DNA from 2 places in the Solibacillus sp. FSL R7-0682 genome. Region 2 is predicted to be linked to the other one. Evidence: riboswitches for the same ligand, from Rfam matches in the RefSeq annotation. Region 2 holds a riboswitch; the other holds the start of a gene.

Region 1 (4,201 bases), 260 kb from region 2:
ACTACTCCTTGACGTTCCTCATCTGTTAAATTCATTTCACTATATTGAGCAAAATCTGATAATACTTGATCAATTCCATCATAAATTTCATTATGTAATGCTTGTTTTTCTTGTTGGTCAGTAGTCGTCATCATTTGAATAATGGTGCTGTCTATACGTAGGTTTACACTTACCGCATTGTTTAACCAACTATTTGGTATAAATTTTTCTTCATAGATCGTTTCCATATTATTTGCCATCTTAATTGATTGAATGAATGATAGACCGGCAATAACGATGGCGATAAGTATACTTATGGATATAAGTAATAATAATTTGCTACGCACTCTTAAATTTTTTAAAAAGTTCATTTATGTACCCCTTCAATGGATTTTGTTGTATTCGTGTATTTTATACTATAAAAATCTGTAAATCTAGTCTTAGTACCTATAATTTAATAAACTATCTATTTAGAAATTTAGGTTAATTTACCTTTATTGATAGTCGGAAAAGCATAGGGGGATTTTGAATACTCAATAAAAATTTGAAGAATTGTGAAACGAATTTATGAAAGAGCCGACTAATACTGTAAAGAATGGAAGGTGATATAAATGAAATACTCGATAATAATAAGTACATTACTTTTAAGCATTGTTTTGTTCGCCTGTACAGACGATAAACAGTCTGTCGAAGATAAATCAGTTTTGGATAATCCTACGAATCAAGAGCTTCCAAGTGGTACACAAATTGAGCATGAATTATTGTTTAACTTAAATTTTATTCCTCACGAAGTAGGAACAAGCTTATCCTTAATTCAAGATCCACAATTATATGAAACATGGGCAGACATTTTTCAATTTCCGTCCGTACCTGAAGTGGATTTCAAAACAGAAGAGGTATTATTTGTAACGACTTATGCAGATAGCTGCGACCGTATTTTTGAAGAAGTCACAAAAGAAGGAGATACATTGCTCGTTAAAATTAATTATCCAAAAGCTCTTCAACAAATAGCGCAAATTGCATGTAATGAATTGGCGGTTCCCAAAACATTTGTAGTAAAAATGAAGAAGACAGGGCTCACTTACGGTACTTTAATAGAAGTTAATCGCGTGCTTTTAGAAAAGCAATCGATCCTTTATGAAGTTAAGCAATAAAAACGTTTACCTTTATTACAGTTCAATAATGTAATAAAGGTTTTTTTATAAACAAATACAAATTTCGTTTACAAATAATTAAATACAGTGTAAATTGTTTATTAAATAGTAAACGAATCGAGGTTTTGTTTGTGGATTATGAAAATTTATCTATCCAACAGTTAATGCAAGGTTATTATGATAAAGAAGGATTGCTACACTGCTTATTTTGCACAACCAACTATTATGAACATGAAGTATTTCCAGTTGAAGGAAAATTTTTGAATGCACTAGGAATGATGGAAGTACATTTAACAGATGCTCATCAATCACCATTTCACGCATTATTACAGCAAGATAAAAAAATAACGGGATTAAGTGATGTCCAAATGGAAATGTTGGGTCATTTTTATGCGGGAGAAAGCGATCAGCAAATTGTCCGCGATAGCAGTGTCAATAGTGTTTCTACTGTTCGTCAGCACCGTTTCAAGCTACGTGAAAAAGAGCGCCAAGCTAAAGTGTTTTTAGCATTAATGCAGTTATTAAAAGAGCCACAAAACTATCAAATTCATAAGGGGGCAAAGCAAGTGGATGAACGTTATGCAATTGAAGAACAAGAACGGGAAAAGATATTAAAAACATATTTTAAAAAAGGGTTAGGTGGTAGTATCGAAATCATTCCGAGCAAGGAAAAGAAGAAAATTGTTATTTTACAGCACATTATAAAAAGATTTGATGAGCAAAAAAATTATACAGAAAAAGAAGTAAATGAAATATTAAAAGGTGTTCATGACGATTTTGTATCACTACGCCGCAATTTAATCGAATATGGCTTTATGCTTCGTAGTGATGATGGTGCAAACTATTGGGTGAAATGACATCTGAAGGTGCAAATGGTTAAATTATCAGGGGAATTTAAAATTTCATTATATTCTGTTTAATATTTTTTCTTTATAATAATACTCTTTTATGTGTAGAAAATGTTGATATTTCATTTGAATTGCTATTATAGTTGTATGCAACATAGGTTGTTACATTGTTTTTTTCGTGAAACATTGCTAGTATTAGTTATTGTACAATAATAGTATTGAAACGCGAGTATTAGAAATTTGAATTATTATCAAATTTTTATTAGCAACAATTGCATACATATCAATGCGAAGATCGCTGTGGATAAAACTACAGTCGGGAGCAGTTTCTGGAGAGAGCGCAATGCAAGCGTCGCCGAAGGGTTCATAATCTCAGGCAAAAGGACAGAAGAGTAATGAGGGAAGTTATTATTCTTACGTAACAGGGACTGGTGTAATTATCAGTCCTTTTTTTATTTTCAGAAAATTTGATAGATGGCCCGCGAAGACATACTCATTATTTTGCGCTACAAAATAGTAGACAAAAGTATATGATTTGGAGGGACTTGTCTTGGAACAACAACAATTAAAACGCGATCTTAAAAATCGTCACGTGCAACTTATTGCCATTGGAGGTACGATTGGGACGGGCTTATTTTTAGGGTCCGGAAAAGCAATTTCACTCGCTGGACCGTCCATTATATTCGCGTACTTAATCGTCGGAATCGCATTATTCTTCGTTATGCGTGCGCTAGGGGAGCTGTTATTATCTAAGGGTGGCTATTCATCCTTTACTGAATTCGCCACAGAATATTTAGGAGACTGGGCAGGCTATATTACTGGTTGGACGTACTGGTTTTGTTGGATCATGACGGCAATGGCTGACATTATTGCTGTCGGCATGTACACACAATATTGGTTCGATATTCCACAATGGGTGCCAGCAATTTTTTGTTTAGTCGTTCTATTAGTATTAAATTTATTAACGGTAAAATTATTTGGTGAATTAGAGTTTTGGTTTGCGCTCATTAAAATTATTACGATTGTTGCGTTAATTGCAATCGGTATTGTTTTACTTGTAATTGGTTTTGAAACAGAATCAGGGAAAGTGGCTGTATCAAATCTTTGGGAGCATGGTGGATTATTCCCGAATGGCGCATTTGGCTTCTTAATGGCCTTCCAAATGGTTGTGTTTGCTTTTGTAGGAATGGAATTAGTCGGTGTATCTGCTGCTGAAACGGCGAATCCGCAAAAAAACATTCCATCAGCAATTAACAAAATTCCTTTACGTATTTTACTGTTTTATGTTGGGGCGCTATTTGTAATTTTAACGATCAACCCGTGGGATACGTTAAGTGCAGCAAATTCGCCGTTCGTGCAAGTATTTGCGTTAGTTGGTATTCCGGTAGCTGCAGGACTAATTAACTTTGTTGTGTTAACATCAGCCGCTTCAGCGGGAAATAGTGGGATGTTCTCAACAAGCCGTATGCTTTATAGTTTAGCAAATCATAAGCTTGCACCAAAAGCATTCGCGAAATTAAATCAAAACAGCGTACCGCAAAATGGGTTAACATTTTCTGCAATTGTTGTATCTGTTGGAGCATTACTTAGTTACTTAATGCCAGAGAATGCATTTAGTATTGTTACGACAATTAGTGCCATATGTTTTATTTGGGTATGGAGTATTATTTTAGTATCCCATATTCTTTACAAAAAACGTCATCCGGAATTACACAAAACATCGATTTTCAAAGCACCATTAACACCATTTGTGAACTATTTCGTGTTGGTATTCTTTGTATTTTTACTTATTATTATGGCGATCTCAGAAGCGACAAGAATGGCTTTAATGCTGACACCTCTTTGGTTTATTTTGCTCGTTATTTTATATAGAAATCGAAAGAAATAATATGTATACGAAAAGGGCCATACAAGTAAATTGTGTGGCTCTTTTTTGTATGGTATGTGAGGTTTTGTGACATATTGTTAATGGGTATTTATTTGATGTAATACTCCGAGAAGTATTTTTTATTCTCTAAATGACGTCATTTCTATCATTGTAAAGTAAAATAATAATATTTTGTATTTTTAAATATTTTTTTGACAACACATTTTTGTAGTATGCTTATTTTTAAGGAGGTAGAAAAGATGACATTTATTGAAAACATTGTCGGTGAAATTAATACATTTATGTATTCATATTTATTAATATACATGCTTGTAGGAATTGGTTTATATTTC
Region 2 (4,201 bases):
TTGTTTGTTACTGCGAAGAATCCACAGTGAGGGCCACCAAACGCTTCTGCAATTCCGAATGGTTGGGCGTCTCCAACTGTAATGTCTGCGCCTAATTTACCAGGTGGTGTTAAAACGCCAAGAGATAACGGGTTTGCTGATACAATAAACAAGCCCTTTGCTTCATGCGTAATATCAGCCAATGTTTGAAGGTTTTCAATTTGGCCGAAGAAGTTCGGATATTGTACGATTACACCAGCCGTTTGATCATCTACTAATCCTTTTAATGCCTCAACATCTGTAACACCGTCTTTTGTTGGCACGGTTACGATTTCAATCGATTGCCCATATGCATAAGTTGCTACAACGTCTTTATATTCTGGGTGAACGGCACCTGAAACAATTAATTTTTTACGTCGTGTATGACCTGCTGCAAGCATTCCCGCTTCTGCTAATGCTGTACCGCCATCATACATTGAAGAGTTGGCAAGATCCATGCCTGTTAACTCTGCAATCATTGTTTGGAATTCGAAAATTGCCTGTAATTCCCCTTGTGAAATTTCTGGTTGATACGGTGTGTATGCAGTATAAAATTCAGAACGAGAAATGACATGGTCAACAATTACGGGCTTATAATGGTTGTATACTCCTGCACCTAGGAATGACACATTAGAAGCTGTATCTTTGTTTTTTCCAGCTAATTGCGCTAATTCTTTCATTAATGCCGCTTCCGATTTTGCTTCTTTAATATTATAAAGACCTTGGAAACGTACTTTCTCTGGAATGTCAGCAAATAGCTCATCAATTGAAGCAACACCGATGCGCTCTAACATTTCTCGCTTATCTTGTTCCGTCATTGGTAAATAACGATGATTCATTCGAAACCCTCTTTTCAATTATTATTTACTGCGTTTATAAAATGGTGTTTCAACAATTATCGCTTTTGCTTTATTTTTGCGAATTTCAATTTCTACTTCAATTCCAACTTCCGCAAATTTTGCGTCAATTAAAGCTAAACCGATATTACGTTTTGTCATTGGGGATTGTGTACCAGTCGTTACTTCACCGATTTCAATTCCATCTTTTAATACTTTATAGCCATGACGTGGAATGCCTTTATCAATCATTTCCACTCCAACTAATTTTCGTGTTAATCCTTTTTCCTTTTGCTCAATTAAAGCCTGTTGCCCGATAAATTGAGGATCTTTTGCTAATTTCACAGCAAAGCCAATGCCTGCTTCAAGTGGGGAAATATCTTTTGATAATTCCTGGCCATATAATGGGAGACAACTTTCAAAACGCAATGTATCGCGAGCACCTAGACCTGCTGCGATAACGCCTTTTTCCTTACCTGCTTCCAAAATTTTGTTCCAAAGGTCTACAATAGCCTCAGGCATGCCGTAAATTTCAAAGCCGTCTTCTCCTGTGTAACCAGAGCGAGATACAAGTACACTATGTCCAGCAACAGACACATTATCCTGGAATTTGAAATATTTGATTGTTGAAAGGTCTGTTTCCGTTAATGTTTGAAGTACTTCTTCCGATAACGGACCTTGTAGGGCAATTTGTGCATAATTTGCAGATTCATTTGTTATTGTAACGTTACCTTCTAGATGTTGTTGTAACCATGCAAAGTCTTTTTCAATATTTGCAGCATTTACACAAAGTAAATAACGGTTATCGTCTAAACGATAAGTTAATAAATCGTCTACAACACCGCCTGTTTCATAGCAAAGTGCACTGTATTGTGCACCGCCAACCGAAATTTTAGATACATCATTCGATAACATTTTTTGTAAAAAAGGAAGTGCATCTGGGCCTTCAACAAAAATTTCGCCCATATGTGAAACATCAAAAAGGCCAGCACGATTACGTACTGCATCATGTTCTTCTTTAATCGAACTGAATTGTACTGGTAACTCCCAGCCTCCAAAATCAATTGTTTTTCCACCATACTTTGCATACTCATCAAAAAGTGGTGTACGTTTTAATCCATTTGTCATTTCGAAATCCTCCTTTAATTAGTATGTACTTTTAGCTAACTTCATAAAGCAAAAAAGGACAGAAGAATCCCATTGTATGAGATTCTCTGTCCTTGCACCTGAAAGTTACACCTAAACTTGAGTTCTTTCACACTTTAGGCTTTCCCCTTTGGTGGCTGTATTAATAATACAGCGCTCTCCAGAGTTGCGTCCAATACGAGTCTTTTTGCCTGAGAGATTCATAGCGCTTGCTACTTGCTCCTTCGGCGACGTGACTTCACGTTCTCTCCCCGTATCATCATCCGCGATAGGTTAAATTAACTAAATGAAAAATATAACGCTTAGCAATATCCTAACATTGAATGTCATAAAAACGCAATCTTTTTTTATTTCAACTTAAAAACCGAACATTAATAATAATAAAATATATTTTATTCGCCTTTTAGTCGATTTACTTGAAAACCAATATATTCTACAATTTGACGAAGTGTACGGTTTGCTGTTAATACTTGTATATGTCCAGCTTCACGATAAAATTTGCGTCTCGTGTTATATAGTTCTTCCAAGTCTTGTTCGGTCGACTTTTGTACGATTGGACGGTTTTTATCATTTTTAATACGCACATAAATATCGTCAAATCGTGCATCTAAAAAAAATACAAGCCCACTTCTGCGCATAATTCGCCGATTTTCTTCTTTCATTGCAACCCCGCCACCTGTAGCGATAATACATGCTTCATCTCGGAAATTTTTTAAAAACTCCGTTTCGATTTCACGAAAGCGTTGTTCACCATATTTTTCAAAAATTTCAGGGATCGACATTCCTTGCTGCCGTACAATCTCGTGATCCATATCATAATAGGGCATTTTTAAGAAATAGCTTAATCGTCTTCCAATAGCACTTTTCCCACAGCCCATAAAACCAACTAAATATATTTTTCGCATGCCAATCACCTTCTTCTAATTACGAGCTACTCGATTCATTTATTCATAGTACTTAGTATGTTTATCGTAGCACGAACGTAAATAGATTCCAATGAATTATAGGTATTTGTCTTTGATTTATTTCTATTGAATGGTCATGACATTGATATTTTTCATTCGAAGCCATCCAACCTTTATTTAATAAGGTTTTCTATTAGTCAAAAGGTTTTTATATACGCCTATAAATTATTATTTCAATAATCCGAACAGCGAATTTCACCGAATTACGTCGGGTGAAGTGGGGTACATTTGGGGTACAGTAAATTATGAACACTATTCTTATTATTAATGAACATTAATTTCGGGCAGGTGTGATTGAATAGCATAAATAAAATAGCCCTCCACATTTTCTGTGGAAGGCTTTATTTATTCCCTCATTATGTACTCGCGCTTATATAATATCTCAGTCGCATCATAATCATATTGTCTTTTAATTTCATCGACTAACTCTTCGTCAGTTTCTGGCATTTTCCCACCCGGTCCCATAAACAAAACTGTCCCTCCTTTTACATTAACTTGCCTATGCATGTAATAAAAATCAACGATTACAACAGTTTCTTCTAATCGCATTTCCCGCCACCCCTTTTACAATATTTTACAAAAAAGAGTGTCAGAAAGATATAAAACACCTCAAAATTTCTTTTTGGGTACTTTTTAAAGAAAAATTTAAAGGCTATCACTAAAGCCCGTTATTTATTTTGTCTCATCAGAATGGACAACTCTTATATCGAAAGCTTCCCACTTAAGGTTGTGTTTACTTGCCATCTCTTGATATATATTATTTATTTCTATTTGCAATTTATCAGTAATTACTTGTTTATCCGGTACTATTACATGAATCCTAATATCATCATTTGAATAAATTATTCCTGCAGTTTGATACCTGTGCCCGCCTTTTATCATTTCTTCACTCACTGAGGAAAAAAATCCTCCTTCTTTATGTAGAGAATCAACGAAGTCAGCTAACTCCTCTTGTTCTTCCTTTGTTAAAATGTGAGTTTCTTGATTTGTTTTCGATTCATGCAGATAAAAAAACATAAGAGCTAGAGAAATGAAGATAATACCTACGATATAAAATTTTTTATTCAAAAAAACACCTCTTTTTAAGAGTATGTCGATTTATATATATATATGTCCAAAAGTGTTTTTGTAGCATTAAGTGTGCTAACGCTACCGTTTTGAGCGTGTTTTATTTTCTATCGCCTGGTGTTTGATAACTCATATTCAATAATCGTTTTGTTTCTTCTCTTACCCAAT

What was found. A riboswitch is a leader RNA that binds a small molecule or an ion and turns the genes downstream of it on or off. The one in region 2 is predicted to bind glycine.
Region 1: linked by a shared signal. The riboswitch ahead of MKZ17_RS09335 (amino acid permease) and the one ahead of gcvT (glycine cleavage system aminomethyltransferase GcvT) in region 2 are both predicted to bind glycine.

What each region holds. Positions count from the first base shown of each region.
Region 1 is NZ_JBBOUI010000001.1:1,821,229-1,825,429, forward strand. It holds gene MKZ17_RS09320 (methyl-accepting chemotaxis protein) at 1-350, opposite strand, end outside; gene MKZ17_RS09325 (dehydrogenase) at 591-1,133, shown strand; gene MKZ17_RS09330 (DUF2087 domain-containing protein) at 1,265-1,990, shown strand; glycine riboswitch at 2,301-2,379, shown strand; gene MKZ17_RS09335 (amino acid permease) at 2,532-3,869, shown strand; gene MKZ17_RS09340 (alanine/glycine:cation symporter family protein) at 4,109-4,201, shown strand, end outside.
Region 2 is NZ_JBBOUI010000001.1:1,562,359-1,566,559, reverse strand. It holds gene gcvPA (aminomethyl-transferring glycine dehydrogenase subunit GcvPA) at 1-857, opposite strand, end outside; gene gcvT (glycine cleavage system aminomethyltransferase GcvT) at 879-1,982, opposite strand; glycine riboswitch at 2,067-2,166, opposite strand; glycine riboswitch at 2,170-2,263, opposite strand; gene MKZ17_RS07975 (shikimate kinase) at 2,393-2,905, opposite strand; gene MKZ17_RS07970 (hypothetical protein) at 3,311-3,514, opposite strand; gene MKZ17_RS07965 (hypothetical protein) at 3,638-4,033, opposite strand; gene MKZ17_RS07960 (hypothetical protein) at 4,134-4,201, opposite strand, start outside.